2 linked regions of the Halorhodospira halochloris genome follow. The protein of the gene in region 1 interacts with the protein of each later gene in a pairwise test. Links are inferred from orthologs where the notes say so. Each region holds a gene or a part of one and is shown in the gene's direction. Other genes may lie near its edges.

Region 1 (7,889 bases):
ATTATCCGATGCTCACTCCTGTGATCGTGATCAGCGCGCAGGCGGCGCAGTAGCTCTATTACCTCTCCCCGGTCTTCTGGATGTACGGCCCTGAGGTAGGATTTAAAATCGGGTTTAAAGCTTTCCGGGTTACGACCAAAGATCTCGTATATAACCGGGGACCACCACAGGTCCACCTCGAGCAGGCCTTTATCGGTTGAGGCGATCCAGTGGCCTAGGCGGGCTATTCGCTGTGCCTCCTCCAATCTCTCCTTGCTCTGGGCAAGCTCATGCTCAACTTGCTTGCGCTCGGTAATGTCTTCGTTCACTCCGACAAGTTTTATTGCGTTTCCAGAGTTGTCATATATGTACTGGCCGAAGCCCCTGATGTGGCGTATTTCGCCGCTCCCGGCGTGGATGCGGAAATCGGTCTCGAAGCGCGTGTGGTTGATCCTCGCTTGGCGGAAGGAGCGCTCTAGTGCGGGCAAGTCTTCTGCGAGCACTATCTTGCGCCATTGCTCATAATTGCTTGGCAGATCGGCATATTTTATACCGTAGATGGTGGGTATGCGCTCATCCCAATGGAACGTATCGTTGGTAAGGTCGCGCTCCCAGATCCCGATACCGGCCGCTTCGGTAGCCAGCTGCAGACGTTCCTGGCTCTTGTGCAGGGCCTCTTCGTAGTACTTATACTGCTCGGTAAAGTCGTGTATAGATAAGGCGACACACGGCGTCTCATGAGCATTTCTTGGCAAGGGAGACGCATTTATAGAGAATACCCGCTGGCCCGCGGAGGATTGCTTGAGGGTTAACCTAACATCACGCAACGGGGTGCCGGTGCTGGCAATCCAGCGAAAGGAGCCTATTTCGTCGGGCAACTGCTGCGTGAGTTCAGCGGTGTCATTATCGTCAGCTGTGTCTGCACGGTCTTCAGTAGTGGAGCCATCGGGCAGATAGATGCCCAGCATCCGGTAGGCCATATTGTTGGCGTATACCAGCGCGCCATCTTCATCTAGGACGATGACCGCTGTTACGTCAGTAGCCAGAACTCTCTCGACTATGCTCAGCTGTGCCCGGCTTGGCAAACGTGATACTCCTCGGCTGACTTATAAGCGCATATTCTGAACGGTTTTAGGTTTAACGGCCAGAGGGAGCATCAAAAATTGGCTTTGCTAATTTCACCAAGCCCACATCAGCTAGTAATGCTGATAAGCCAAAAAGTGGTAACATCGTCCTCCTCCCCCCGTTGATGCATGAGGAATATTCTACATGTTAACTCCATCTGCTGCCTTGGCAAGACTTAAAGAAGGCAATCAGCGGTTTGTGCACGGCGAGCTTTGCTTGCATGAGCGTATGACCCATCAGCGGCGCTTGGAGGTAGCTGCCAAGCAACAGCCTTTTGCCGCAATCCTCGGCTGCGCAGACTCAAGGGTGCCGGCCGAAGAGGTGTTCGACCAGGGAGTAGGCGATCTGTTCGTAGTCAGGGTGGCTGGCAATTACGCTGGCAGGGGCCAGATCGGCAGCCTTGAATACGCTGCAGAGGTCTTATCTGTGCCGCTGATTGTAGTCTTGGGGCATTCTTGCTGTGGCGCAATAGGGGCAACGGTTGATTCCTTGCGTAGCCAAAGCAGGGCGCCTTCAGATGCCTTGCAGGAGATCATCGATGAGTTGCAGCCCTCGGTTCGGCCTCTGCTTGGCGACACCTCAACGGCAGATGCCGAGATCATTGAGGAGGCGACAATAGCCAATGTACGCTCCACAGCCGAGCGGTTGAGTGCTAAGTCTGAGCTACTTGAGCGAGCTATTCAACAAGGGCGGTTGCAAGTCATCGGGGCAAAGTACGATTTGGCTACCGGTGTAGTCGAGTGGATTTAGCGAGGCAGGGAGCTATATACCGGTTTGAGTGTTAATGGCGTTGGCCGCAGGGCCATTTTTGAACTCCTCGCGAATGATGGCGCAGCACGACTGGGCAGGGTGAGACTCCCGAGCGGGACGATCGAGACACCTGCGTTCATGCCGGTTGGCACCTACGGGACGGTCAAAGGCTTGACGCCCGAGGAGGTTAGCGGGCTGGGTGCCGAGGTCATTTTAGCCAATACATTCCATCTTTGGCTGCGACCAGGCACCGAGATCATTCGCCAGCATGGCGGCTTGCACAGCTTTATGGGCTGGTCGGGGCCGATATTGACCGACTCGGGAGGTTTTCAGGTCTACAGTCTGGGCAAGTTGCGCCGGGTTAGTGAGGCCGGTGTCGAGTTTCGCTCGCCGGTTGATGGGGCTAAGGTCTTTATGGGCCCTGAAGAGTCGCTGGCTGTGCAGCGGGAGCTCGGTTCAGACATTGTCATGATATTTGATGAATGTCCGGCCTATCCGGCGCAGTGGGATGAGGTGAAGCGTTCCATGGAGCTGTCTTTGCGCTGGGCGCAGCGCAGTCGTGATGCCCATGGTGAGAGCGCAGCAGCACTTTTTGGTATTGTGCAGGGTGGGGTATATCCGCAGTTGCGTAGCGCTTCGTTGGCAGGTTTGCTGGATATAGGCTTTGATGGCTATGCCATCGGCGGCCTCTCAGTCGGTGAGCCAAGCGCTGAGCGCGATGCCGTGCTCGAGCACCTCGAACCACAGTTACCTGCTAAGCAGCCGCGTTACTTGATGGGGGTTGGCAAGCCGGAAGATTTGGTAGAGTGTGTGCGCCGCGGTATAGATATGTTCGACTGTGTGATGCCGACGCGCAATGCGCGCAACGGCTTTCTGTTTACCTCACAAGGGCTATTGCGCTTGCGCAACAGCCGCTATAGGCAGGATACGCGGGCTGTCGATCCGGCATGTGATTGTTATACTTGCAGGCATTTTTCACGGGCGTATCTAAGTCATCTGCAACGCTGCAACGAGATGCTCGGTTCAAGGTTGGCAACATTGCATAATCTGCGCTATTACCAGACTCTAATGGCCGGGCTGCGTGCAGCGATTAGTGAGGGTAGGCTGGCATCCTTCGTTGATGATTTCTATACTGCACGCGAGCAAAAGCCCCCGCGCGTATGACATAATGCACCTCTGAGCTGTTCGGCGGGAGCCCAGAGGTGACTCGATCATGAGGCTATTGAATAAGGGAGTGGGTTGATGTTGCTGGATTTTTTCATTGCACCGGCATATGCGCAACAGGAGCCGGGCACGGGTGACCTGGTCTTTTTCCTGGTCTTCACGGCGCTCCTGATTGCTATTTTCTATTTTCTGCTAATTCGTCCGCAGCGCAAAAGGATGAAGGAACATCAGGAAATGGTTGAGGGCTTACAAGTGGGCGATGAGGTTGTCACCGCGGGGGGCGAGCTTGGTCGCATCACCCGAGTTAGTGATGATTTCGTTCGCTTGGAGGTTGCGCAGGGGGTAGAGTGGAGCATTAAGCGCGAGATGGTTGGTGAGGTGTTACCTCAAGGAACGCTGGATAAGGCGCGCAGCGGCGATGACTCGCGGGAGACAGAGACCGAACAGCAATCATAGGGCGCTGTTTAGGTAAGCTATAAGAGAATTTTGTAATATAACGGAGCTAGCTATATGGATTTCTTGATTTCCAGTGCCTGGGCGCAGAATGAGGCTCAGCAGGGTGATATATGGTTTAGCATCATGCTACTGGTGGGCATGATCGCGCTGTTTTATTTCCTGCTGATACGTCCGCAGAGTAAGCGGGCTAAAGAGCACCGCCAAATGGTCGAGGATTTGACCAAGGGTGATGAGGTGGTTACCAACGGTGGTTTGCTCGGGCGCATTACTCAGGTCGGCGAGAACTTTGCCACAGTAGAGGTAGCTAACGGTCTGCAGGTGCAGATCCAGAAGCATGCGGTGGCCAACGTGATGCCTAAGGGCACGATCAAGGAACTGGAAAACAAGAAGGGCAAGTAGCTCTTGAACCGCTATCCACTCTGGAAATACATATTAGTTCTCACCGTCCTGACGGTAGGGGTAATATTCGCCCTGCCGAACCTCTTTGGTGAAGACCCTTCGGTGGTAATAACTACCGAGGATGGTGAGATCCCTGCCGAGGAGACCCAGTCCGAGGTTCTCTCTTTCCTTGAAGAGGAAGGCTTGAGCCCGGCGGTGCATGAGGTCCTAGAAGAGCGCTGGGTGTTGCGCTACGACTCTACGGATCGGCAGATGCGCGCCTCTGACATGATCTCTGCCAAACTCGGCCGCGACTATTCGGTAGCCATGACCTTGGTTCCGGCCACGCCGCAGTTCTTGCGTGCCATAGGGGCTGAGCCGATGTTCTTGGGGCTGGATCTGCGTGGCGGGGTCCATTTCCTGCTCCAGGTCGATCTCGATGCGATGATCAACGACACCCTTGAGGGTTACGAGAGGGATATCCGCACCCTCATGCGCGAAGAGCGAATCCGCTATTCCAGCATTGAGGTGAGTGATGAGCAGGATCTGCGGCTGATCTTCACCAGCGAGGATTTGCGCGCCCGCGCCGAAGGGTTAATCAGCGAGCAGGTTGAAGGAATAGAGATAGATAAGCAGCCGAGCAATGGCGATTATCTGCTCATCGTCAAGCTTGACGAAGATGATCAGCAGGAGATGATCAACCTCGCTGTGCAGCAGAACGTCACTACGCTGCGCAACCGGGTTGATGAGCTGGGTGTGGCTGAACCGATTGTACAGCGCCAGGGATCTGATCGGATAGTGGTACAGTTGCCTGGGGTGCAAGACCCAGCGCAGGCGAAAGAGATACTTGGTGCTACTGCCACCCTTGAGTTCCGCTTCGTAGATCACAGCGACTTCCCGTTTACTGGCGACCCGGATGACCCTGATGCCGTACCAGCGGGCTCGGAACTCTTCCCCACGCGCAATGTTGAACATGCTGGTGATTATGTCCTGCTCGAGCGTGATTACATTGTTACCGGAGAGCGGATCATCGATGCCTCATCAGGTTATGATCAGCAGACCGGTTCACCCGAGGTAAACATCCGCCTCTCCGGTACTGGCGGCAGGATCATGAACCGGGCTACCCGTGAGCGTGTCGGCGATCATATGGGGGTTCTGTTCATTGAGCGGGTTACCGAGACGGAACTGGTCGATGGTGAGCCGCAGCGGGTTAGCCGCGAGATAGAAGAGGTGATCAGCGTTGCTCGGATCCGCGAAGCCTTGGGTGGGCGATTCCGCATCACCGGGATAGACTCAAGCGAAGAGGCGAGTAATCTGGCATTGCTGCTGCGGGCTGGTGCCTTGGCTGCCCCTATAGATATTGTTGAAGAGCGGACTATCGGCCCGAGCTTGGGTGCCGAGAATGTCGAGCGCGGCTTTATGGCCGTTGTCATCGGGTTCTTCCTGGTCGTCGCCTTCATGGCCGTCTATTACCGGGTGTTTGGATTAGTTGCCAATCTTGCGCTGTTCACCAACCTGATAATCATAGTAGCCGTACTATCTATGTTGCAGGCTACACTGACATTGCCGGGCATTGCTGGTATCGTCCTGACCGTCGGTATGGCTGTAGACGCTAACGTGCTCATATTCCAGCGCATCCGCGAAGAGTTGAAGGCCGGAACGCCAATTCAGACAGCCATTGACCGTGGCTATTCAAAAGCACTTTCAACCATCGCCGATGCCAACGTGACTACGCTCATAGCCGCTGCAATGCTGTTTATATTTGGAACAGGTCCAGTGCAGGGCTTTGCGGTCACCCTCGCTATCGGTTTGGCAACCTCCATGTTTACAGCCATTGTTGGCACGCGCGCTGTGATCAATCTGATCTATGGTGGGCGCAAGGTCACGGAGCTTAAGATCTAACTATGGAGATCTTTAAACAGGATCCAAATTTCAATTTCCTCGGCCATCGGCGCATCGGCTTTGGCCTTTCGGCGCTGCTGTTGGTGATCTCTATCGGCTCCTTACTTTGGCAGGGGTTGAACCTGGGAATAGACTTTACCGGCGGGACTCTAGTCGAAGTAGGTTACGAGGAGTCGATTGAGGTATCCGAAGTGGAGGCGATACTCGCCGAGACTGAGTTCGAAGATGCTCAGGTAATGCACTTCGGCTCACCGCGCGAGATCATGATCCGTGTTCCGCCTATGGATGGCGTTGAGCAGGCGCAAATATCCGAGCAGATCTTCGATAAGCTCAGCGCTGCTCATGATGGTGTCGATTTGCGCCGAGTGGAGTTTGTCGGTCCGCAGATCGGCGAGGAGCTAACTGAGCAGGGTTTGATGGCCCTAGGTTTGGCCCTGCTTGGTGTCTTGATCTACGTCGCCTTTCGCTTCGAGTACCGCTTTGCGGTAGGTGCCGTAGCAGCCCTGCTGCACGATATAGTGATCATCATAGGCTTCTTCTCGCTGACCCGGATGACCTTCGACTTGACGGTGCTAGCGGCACTGCTGGCAACTATCGGCTATTCGCTCAATGACACTATTGTTGTCTCTGATCGTATCCGCGAGAACTTCCTCAAGGTTCGCAAGGGGACGACAGAGTTCGTCATGAATATGGCGATAAACCAGACCCTCTCGCGCACCTTGGTGACCTCGTTTACCACCTTGCTAGTGGTATGTGCCCTCATCTTTTTAGGCGGTGAGATCATTCGCGGGTTCGCTGTTGCCTTGCTGGTAGGGGTGCTAGTCGGTTCTTACTCGTCGATCTTCATTGCCAGTGCTACCTCCCTGGCTCTCGGTGTGAGTAAGCAGGATCTGATCCCGCCAGAGAAAGAAGGGTCCGATCAGCCCGACCTTGAGGTACCCCCATCGGAGAGGCCGTGAATTAATATCGGCTTTGCCATCTATTAGTAGCGTAACCTAGTCTGATGCCAGTATGATATATATCAATACTGGCATCAGATAAGGGGTTTGGTATGGACATCTGCGATGGCTTTGTTGGGGCGATAGGTAGGACCCCGCTGATTCGGTTGTCTGCATTAAGTGCCGAGACAGGGTGCGAAATACTCGCAAAGGCAGAGTGGCTAAACCCCGGCGGCTCGGTTAAGGATAGGGCCGCTTGGGGGATAATAAATAACGCCGAAAGGGCTGGTCAGCTGCGCCCCGGTGGGATAGTAGTGGAGGGCACCGCCGGCAATACCGGCATTGGTTTGGCGCATATCTGCAACGCCCGCGGTTACCGCTGTATCATTGTAATCCCCGAGACTCAAACCCAAGAGAAGATCGACCTGCTGAAGACCCTTGGCGCTGAGGTCCACCTGGTGCCTCCCGCTCCTTATAGTGACCCCAACAACTATCAGAAGATAGCCGGGCGGATGGCTGCAGAGATGGAGGGGGCGATATGGGCAAATCAGTTCGATAATACCGCCAACCGTGATGCCCATTACTCTACAACCGGGCCCGAGATATGGGAGCAATGCGCCGGTCAGATAGATGCCTTTGTCGCTGCTACCGGTACCGGAGGAACGCTGGGCGGGGTTGCGCGTGCCCTCAAAGAGCGCTCGGACAAGGTGCGCATTGTACTCGCTGACCCGGCCGGTAGTTCCCTATATAACTACGTCTATCACGGCACTCCGAGTTCCAGCTCCGGCAGTTCGATCACCGAGGGGATAGGCAGTAGTAGGGTAACCGCCAATCTCCAGGACACCCCGATAGATACTGCATACAGTATCCCGGATACAGAGTCTGTGCCGATGGTCTATCGGCTACTGTACCAAGAGGGTTTGTTCGTAGGCAGTTCGAGCGGGGTTAACGTTAGTGCAGCGCTGCGATTAGCCAAAGAGCTTGGGCCAGGGCATACAATTGTGACGGTGCTCTGTGATGGCGGGGCGCGCTACTCTTCACGGCTATTTAATTCGCAGTGGCTCGCCGAGAAGCAGCTACTCCCGGCTGGATAGCTATATGTCGCTCCGCTACCGCTTTGGCGTTGTTCTAACCATAGCGCTAGCCTGGGTGGGACCTCTAGAAACTTCCCTTGCGCTATCACCTGCCACGGCGTGG
Region 2 (7,974 bases), 670 kb from region 1 along the record:
GCCAAGTGAGCCTGGCTGATCTAAAAGGCGTGTTGCACGAATTCTTGAGCGCATTCTTCGAGCGCTCGGTAGCGGTACGCTTTCGCCCGTCATATTTCCCCTTTACCGAACCATCAGCCGAGGTCGATGTCGAGTGCGTAATTTGCGGCGGTGATGGCTGCCGGGTCTGCAAGCAAAGTGGCTGGCTTGAGGTGATGGGGTGCGGCATGGTCCACCCGGCGGTTTTTGAGCATGTCGGGATAGACCCTGAACAATGGACCGGTTACGCATTTGGCATGGGCGTAGAGCGCTTAGCCATGCTGCGTTATGGCGTTGATGATCTGCGCCTGTTTTTCGACAACGATCTCCGCTTCCTCGGCCAATTCCGGTGAACTCCCATGCGTGTAAGTGAGCAATGGTTACGCGAGTTGGTCAACCCGCCACTCTCTTCGCAACAACTTGCCCAGGCGCTGACCATGGCAGGCCTGGAAGTCGACTCCGTGGAGCCTGCAGCTCCGCAATTTCAAGGCATAGTAATCGGCGAAATCACCTCCTGCGCCGCGCATCCTGATGCCGATAATTTGCAAGTTTGCCGAGTCAGGATCGACCAAAATGCGGAGCAATTTGAGGTTGTTTGCGCCGCCCCTAACGCTCGCCCCGGCATCCGGGTGCCTTTTGCTCCGGTAGGTGCTCAGTTACCCGATGGCCGCGAAGTGGAAGCTGCCGAAGTGCGCGGCAAGAAGTCATCCGGCATGCTTTGCTCAGCGGCTGAGCTAGGGTTAAGTGATGATCACAGCGGACTGCTGGAAATAACCCCCGACCTACCCCTAGGAGCCGACCTGCGGGTAGCCCTAGACCTCGATGACACCATTTTTGACATTGATCTAACCCCCAACCGCGCCGACTGCCTAGGCATGACCGGAGTGGCCAGGGAAGTCTCGGCCATTACCAAGACGCCATTCCGCGGACTACAAACAATAAACATAGGCGCGGATCGCAAGGATAGCGTAGCTGTTGAATTAGCCAGCCCAGCGGACTGCTCACGCTACTGCGGCCGAGTGATAAGAGGCATCAACCCGCAAGCCCCCACGCCCACTTGGCTGCGTGAGCGGTTGCGCCGTGCCGGGATAAGGAGCGTATCGGCGGTTGTCGATATCACCAATTACGTCATGCTCGAACTCGGCCAGCCCATGCACGCCTTCGATCTCAATAAGCTGCAACCACCGATTGTTGTGCGTCGAGCTCAGCCTAATGAAAAGCTCGAACTGCTTGGCGGCGAACAGAATGTAGAGCTCGATGAAGATGTGCTAGTCATTACCGATCAGAGTGGGCCGATCGCATTTGCTGGGGTGATGGGGGGCGCCGCTACCGCAGTGAATGACCAGACCCAAGACATATTTCTCGAAGCGGCTTTTTTCAATCCTGCTACTATCGCTGGCAGAGCTCGAAGGTACGGTTTGCACACCGACTCATCCCACCGCTTCGAGCGCGGCGTAGACTTTGCCGCTGCTGCCAAAGCCTCTGAAAGGGCCACCAGCCTTGTCTGTGAGATATGCGGCGGTTCCCCCGGACCGCTTGATGACACGTTTGATCCCAGCGCGCTGCCCCGGCGCAGTCCAATCAAACTGCGTCGCCAACGACTTGAATCACTCCTCGGCTGGTCGCTAGATGACCCAACTGTGACAAGCATGCTCGAGAGCCTGGGAACTGATCCGCAACAGCTTGATGATGGATGGCGCGTGCAGCCTCCTAGTTGGCGCTTTGACCTGGAGCGCGAAGTCGACCTGATCGAGGAGGTGGCCAGGCTCTATGGTTACAACTCCATCCCCGAGCGCCCCCTCCAGGCACCACTGCATGTGGCCTCTGCGCCCGAGCAAGAGATCGGCCCCGAGCAGCTCAAACAGACCCTTGTGGAGCGGGGCTATTACGAGGCGATAACCTACTCATTTGTTGATCCTGCCCTGCAGCAGCAAATCGACCCTGATAGTCAAGCCCTGCCCTTGGCCAATCCACTCTCCGCAGAACTAGCGGTAATGCGCACCACCCTTTGGCCTGGGCTGCTCAAAGCGGCGCAGCACAATCAACACCGCCAACATGAGCGGGTTCGTTTGTTCGAGCTGGGCGGCGTATTTTACGGTGATCTCGACAATCTAGCCCAAACCTCTCGCCTAGCGGGTGTTTGCTGCGGCCCATTGTTGAAAGAGCAGTGGGACGGTTCGCGGCGGGCAGCGGACTTTTTCGATGTAAAGGCCGATCTTGAGGCGCTGTTAGTGCGCACCGGCAATATGGACGAATTCACCTTTGTTGCTGATACAAACCCTGCCCTCCACCCCGGCCAATCAGCCCGCATTGACATGCGTGGTCAGCCGGTGGGATGGATCGGCACGCTGCACCCCGCACACGCCACGACCCTGGAACTATCCGCTAACACCGTACTGTTTGAGATCGACTACTCAGCACTTGCCGCAGCCAGGTTGCCCGAATTCCAGGCTATATCCCGTTATCCAGCGGTACGTCGCGATATAGCAGTGGTTGTAGATAATGAAATCAGCACCGATGATCTGCTGCGAGCAGCGCGCGCGCAAGCCGGTGATCTCCTCGTAGACTTGGTCCTATTCGATATTTACCGTGGCAAAGGTATCCCGGAAGGCTCTAAAAGTGTTGCCATGGGCTTGATTTTGCAGGATTATTGCCGCACGCTAACAGAAGAGGATGTAGAGCGAACTACCCAGGCCGTTTTAAAACACCTGCAGGACGAGTACCAAGCGAGCTTGAGAGGGGGATAGGATGTCTTTAACTAAGGCTGACATTGCCGAGCGGCTTTTTGAGGAGTTAGGCTTAAACAAGCGCGAGGCTAAAGAGTTGGTCGAGCTCTTTTTCGAAGAGATCCGTGTAGCACTAGAGAGTGGCGAACCAGTAAAGCTCTCTGGATTCGGTAACTTTGAACTACGCGATAAAAACCAAAGACCGGGACGTAACCCCAAAACCGGAGAGGAGATTCCGATATCAGCTCGGCGCGTGGTGACGTTTCGCCCCGGCCAAAAACTAAAGAGCCGTGTCGAGGGCTATGCCGGAACCACAGAAGAATAACCAGGATGAGCTGCAGCCGATACCGGCAAAGCGCTATTTCACTATTGGTGAAGTCAGTGATCTGTGCGCGGTCAAGCCCCACGTCCTCAGGTACTGGGAGCAGGAGTTCCCCCAACTCAAGCCGGTAAAGCGTCGCGGCAACAGGCGTTACTATCAACGTCAGGACGTCATCTTAATCAGGCGTATCCGCGCCCTCCTTTACGATGAAGGCTTTACAATTGGGGGCGCTAGACAGAAGTTGGAAAGCGGTGAAGAGCGTGAGGATACGCGCGAAAGCAAGCAGGTTATCCGGCAGATGCGCTCTGAACTTGAATCGGTGCTCAATATCCTAAAAAGATGAGGCTTGCCGATAAAAGCACATAGATGTATGATCAACGGTCAATTCGGGGCGTAGCGCAGTCTGGTAGCGCACCTGCATGGGGTGCAGGTGGTCGCAGGTTCAAATCCTGCCGCCCCGACCAGACAATCAAATGCTTATCGCTCGATAGAGCTTCACAAGAGCGTCCAGCTGTATAGAAAACCGCGTCGACACAGCAGCCACACCTACCCACCGATAACAATAGAGCCGCAAACAAATCCCTTGATCCAAGTGATCAGATTGTATTACTTAGATTATTATTTGATCGCAAGATTTACGCCAAATGTTTTTTCTTTTTCTTTGTGTTGGGAATAATCGCCACACCATGCCCTATCGCCAATCTTGCACATAACGTGATAGATTGGATACAGGTCGTGTGAGACGGCCAGAGCTTAGATTTAGGCTTGTTATAAACGATTCTCATACGAGAAAATAAGGAGAGAGTTATGCGTAAAAGTTACCTAGCGGCTACCGCACTTGCCGGAACGATGGCTGTGGCCGGAGTAGCTAAGGCTGACAATACCGGTTGCGGTCTCGGCAGCATGGTTTGGGAGGGTCAGTCTGGAATTGCTCAAGACATACTTGCAGTAACCACCAATGGCATCTCCGCTAACCAGTTCTTCGGTATCACTTCGGGCACCCTTGGCTGCGAGCACGGCGCTACCATCACTGCCGAGGCTGATGCTTTCATGGCTGAGAACATGGAGTCGATCATAGTAGAGGCTGCCAACGGCGGCGGTGAGAGCATTGATACGCTAGCTGCCCTGCTTGACATCGAAGAGGCTGACAGAGGCGAGTTTGCCGAGCACATGCAGCAAAACTTTGCCGAGATATTCCCGTCAGAAAACGTCACTGCCGGTGAGGTTATGGAAAACCTAGAGTCCAGCATGGCCGCAAGCGAGACTCTAAACCGCTATACCGCTTGAAAAGGCTGATATATAACAGCCGTTTAAGCGTCAGATCGCCTAGGTGTCTTGCCTAGGCGATCTATTTTTAGGACTAACATCTATAGACAACTTAACAAGAGTACATTCTCGTTGTGATGAACCTTAGCTGGCTCATCTGCCCGAAACATTCTCTTTCTAGCTCATTTTATGCGGTTTTGCTTATACTGCTATTAAGCAACCCAGTCATTGGGTCAGAAGTAGCGTTTGGTGCTCCCCCTGAAGAGCTTTTGGAATCCTCAGAAGTTGCCGAGCTAGCCCAAGATTCCCGTTGGCTAAGCTTGCTCGCCTACGAGAACAGGGTTTTCCGGCCGGGACGTCGAGGCATGGTGAAAACGCCGGGATTCTATCTTCACGAAGATGGCAGAAATGATCCTCATGCCGAATTAAAAGCAACCTTAAAAGCTTTATTTGCCCCAACAATCCCCGGAGCAGATGATGCCCATGCCGCTTGCCTATTCCCTGCTCGTAGACAGTTCATATTTAGTGAGCTAAATCTGGCTGAGTTCATATCACGGCTGCCAACTCCTCAGTGTCGAGCCTACACTAGCTGGCGAGAGCGCATAGAAACCGAACGTGTAGCACTTATCTTTGCCGACGCCTACATGGGTAACCCGGCGTCAATGTTCGGCCATACCTTATTACGTTTAGATAGTAGCGCAGATAGCAAACATACATTAACTTCGTTTGCCCTCAATCACGCCGCGCAAACTGGAGAGGATCACGGCGTCATTTTTGCTATGCGTGGTGTCTTAGGAAGTTACCCTGGATCTTACGCCATAATGCCTTACTACCAAAAGGTAAACGAATATACGCGGCTAGATAGGCGTGATTTATGGGAGTACAAGCTAAACTTAGATGATGCTGCCATAGATAGATTGCTCGCACACCTTTGGGAACTAGATGGTGTTGGCCTGCCGTATTATTTCTTTTATCAAAATTGCTCCTTAAGACTGATGTATCTTCTTGAAATTGCCGACCCAGATCTAGACTTGGTCAGCAACTTTAACTTTTGGGCTATCCCGGCTGACACTGTTCGGGCTGTGAAAGAACACCCCGAACTAGTAGATCAGATAACCTACCGCCCGTCTGCCGCTCGCAAACTTGATTACGCCTTCGAACAATTGACCGATGACCAGAGCAAATTAGCTAAAGATTTAGCTTATGGCGAAATCGATGCCTCAAGCGAGGCCTTAGTTGAACTGCCTGAAGATAAAAGAGCCCATATCCTAGAGGCAGGTTACGAATATCTAGACTATCTGGCTCAAACGAAAGATTTAGGTGAGGAGTCACGATCTCGGCGCTACAACCTGTTACTAGCACGATCTCGCTTAAGCGCTGAGAGTCTTGCAGACCCACCACGCCCTGATGTACGGCCAGACGAAGGTCACCGAACGGGCAGATATGGCATCGGCTTTGGCCAACTTGATGGGGTCAACTACGCTGAAATCCAGTGGCGCGGCTCATATCACGACCTTCTAGATCCTCCGGGCGGCTATTTGCCCGGCGCACAAATCGAAATGCTTGATCTGAGAGCCCGTTATTACCAGGATGATGACCCTCGCAACGGCACTGAGCCAGACGGCGGGCTTGAGCTAGAGAGGCTAAACCTAGTAAACGTTCGCTCTATTACACCACGTAACCAGCCACTACCGGGTATTACTTGGGGAGCAGAACTGGGCGCGCAGCAACACCGGGCTGAGGAGGGGCAACGGGCGCTAGCCGGCACCACATCTGCCCACGTCGGTTCTGCTTGGCGTTTTGGGGACACAAAATCTGGTCGCCTAGTGGTTGCAGGTGCAACAACTTTGCGTGGTTCTCCTGATTTTGATGATGGCTACCGAGCAGGCGTTGGTGGCCAAATGGAGATTCTCTATAGCCGCCCTCTAGCCCGTTTGAGCTTATCTGCAGAGAGTCTAGCTTTCCACGACAACAAAGAATCATGGCGGGTTGCAGCGAAAACTGCTATCAGTATAACCAGTAACTCCGCCATACGTTTGCATGCTATCCGCGAAAAGGACTTTGAGGTACGCCATAATGAAGTGCAGCTGCTTATGCATTTTTACTTTTGATACAGAAGGAGTAACGGTGCCCTCAGGTGGCCTCTAAAAACTCCGCCGGCGCTACCATCCGCCCCGGTGTGGAGGTCTTGGCACCAGGGATGGCGCCATGAAGCCTCCAGGGATGGATTCACGGCGTCCTCCACACCGGGGCGGATGGTAGCGCCGGCGGAGTTTTTAGAGGTTCCCCTCAGCACCTATCAACCATCGGCCCGAGGGGAACTTAAAGGTTCTTAATCGCTATGCGGATCCTCGAATTATCAGTTAATACAACTACTCCCCGATCACCGCTAGTATGTAAACTCACAAGAGCGACTCTAATACTTGTTTTGATTTCAGCAGCCGCCTTGGTGTCGGGCTGCCAGCGGGCATTCTTCTTTCCCAGTGAGGAACACTACTGGGATCCTAAAGAGGAAGGAGTGGAGTATGAGGACGTATTCTTTAAATCCTCGGATGGGGTAAAGCTCCACGGCTGGTTTCTACCGGCTCAAGGTGATGAGACTTTTGGCACCATTATTCACCTCCATGGAAACGCCCAGAATATAAGCACCCATTTAGTATCCGTATGGTGGCTACCAAAACACGGTTTTAACGTCTTTGTCTTCGATTATCGGGGATTTGGCCATTCAGAGGGACGGCCTGATTTTAGCGGTGTACACAAAGACGCCCACGCCGCCTTAGAAACGGTTATTAACGACATGGAAAAGGACCCCGAAACGCTGCTAGTCTTCGGTCAGAGCATCGGCGCGAGCATTGCTATAACTTCGCTAAGCCTCTGGGAAGGAGAAGAGCCTGCCGGGTTGGTAGCCGAAACCCCATTCGCATGTTATCGGCAAATAACCCGTGAGGTTCTAGGTAGCTTTTGGCTGACATGGCCATTTCAATATCCGTTCTCCTGGCTAGTCACGGATGCGTACTCGCCAATTGATTTTATTCATGACCTGCAAATGCCAGTACTGCTTATAGCCGCCGAGAAAGACAGAACTACCCCTCCCCATCACGCCGAGAGCCTCTATGAGGCGGCATCTCCGCCCAGACACATCTGGCATATAGAGGGCGCTAGACACGGCCTTCCTATGGCCGACTCCAGGGTCCGTAAACACTTACTAGACACATTCCATGGCTGGCTTGAAGGCGATTTGGATGCGGCTGAAAAGGCACCTGCCGATCCCTGGCAGCAGGATCCGCCACGCCCCTAGGCACTTCTAAACTCTCCCGGATCCTACCCCCACACCCCCTGCCCTATAGCAGCCAATCCGGCCACAGCAGAGACCCCCAGCACCGCTGCACGCAGCCACTGGCGATCAAAGATCGTAGCGGTGTAGATGGATACCCAGAAGCCGATTAGTATCGGCGGCAGCAGACTCAGCCCAATGAGCATCTCTTCTAGCCCGAACCGCCCAATCACCGCAAGCGCGCTCAGCGAGCCGAACGCCCCGACTACAAAGACCGCCGAGAGCGAGGCGCGCAATCGAGCACCACTGACGCTTTGATAGGCAATAGCCAGGGGCGGACCACCGATAGAGGTAGCTGTGGCCATAAA

What was found.
Region 2: the proteins of secD (region 1) and pheT interact in binary tests that used the Escherichia coli proteins (3 or more experiments, as listed by UniProt). The link is inferred for Halorhodospira halochloris from one-to-one orthologs.

Annotation. Positions count from the first base shown.
Region 1 is NZ_AP017372.2:1,627,101-1,634,989, reverse strand. The notes cover bases 3,330-6,315. They hold secD (protein translocase subunit SecD), read left to right. Parts: upstream 3,330-3,876; coding sequence 3,877-5,754; downstream 5,755-6,315. Other genes in these bases: secF (protein translocase subunit SecF), read left to right, coding at 5,757-6,315; yajC (preprotein translocase subunit YajC), read left to right, coding at 3,529-3,873; yajC (preprotein translocase subunit YajC), read left to right, coding at 3,330-3,474. In the rest of the region: HH1059_RS07475 (diguanylate cyclase), read right to left, coding at 1-1,064; HH1059_RS07470 (carbonic anhydrase), read left to right, coding at 1,249-1,854; tRNA guanosine(34) transglycosylase Tgt, read left to right, coding at 1,909-3,018; more of yajC, read left to right, coding at 3,097-3,329; more of secF, read left to right, coding at 6,316-6,713; HH1059_RS07440 (cysteine synthase A), read left to right, coding at 6,806-7,786. UniProt on the Escherichia coli protein: Part of the Sec protein translocase complex. Interacts with the SecYEG preprotein conducting channel. SecDF uses the proton motive force (PMF) to complete protein translocation after the ATP-dependent function of SecA.
Region 2 is NZ_AP017372.2:2,297,142-2,305,115, forward strand. What follows is about bases 1-3,071. They hold pheT (phenylalanine--tRNA ligase subunit beta), read left to right. Parts: upstream 1-377; coding sequence 378-2,765; downstream 2,766-3,071. Other genes in these bases: pheS (phenylalanine--tRNA ligase subunit alpha), read left to right, coding at 1-371; ihfA (integration host factor subunit alpha), read left to right, coding at 2,767-3,069; HH1059_RS10405 (MerR family transcriptional regulator), read left to right, coding at 3,047-3,071. Outside these bases: more of HH1059_RS10405, read left to right, coding at 3,072-3,409; HH1059_RS10415 (DUF3015 family protein), read left to right, coding at 3,874-4,353; HH1059_RS10420 (Lnb N-terminal periplasmic domain-containing protein), read left to right, coding at 4,602-6,443; HH1059_RS10425 (alpha/beta hydrolase), read left to right, coding at 6,782-7,630; HH1059_RS10430 (sulfite exporter TauE/SafE family protein), read right to left, coding at 7,654-7,974.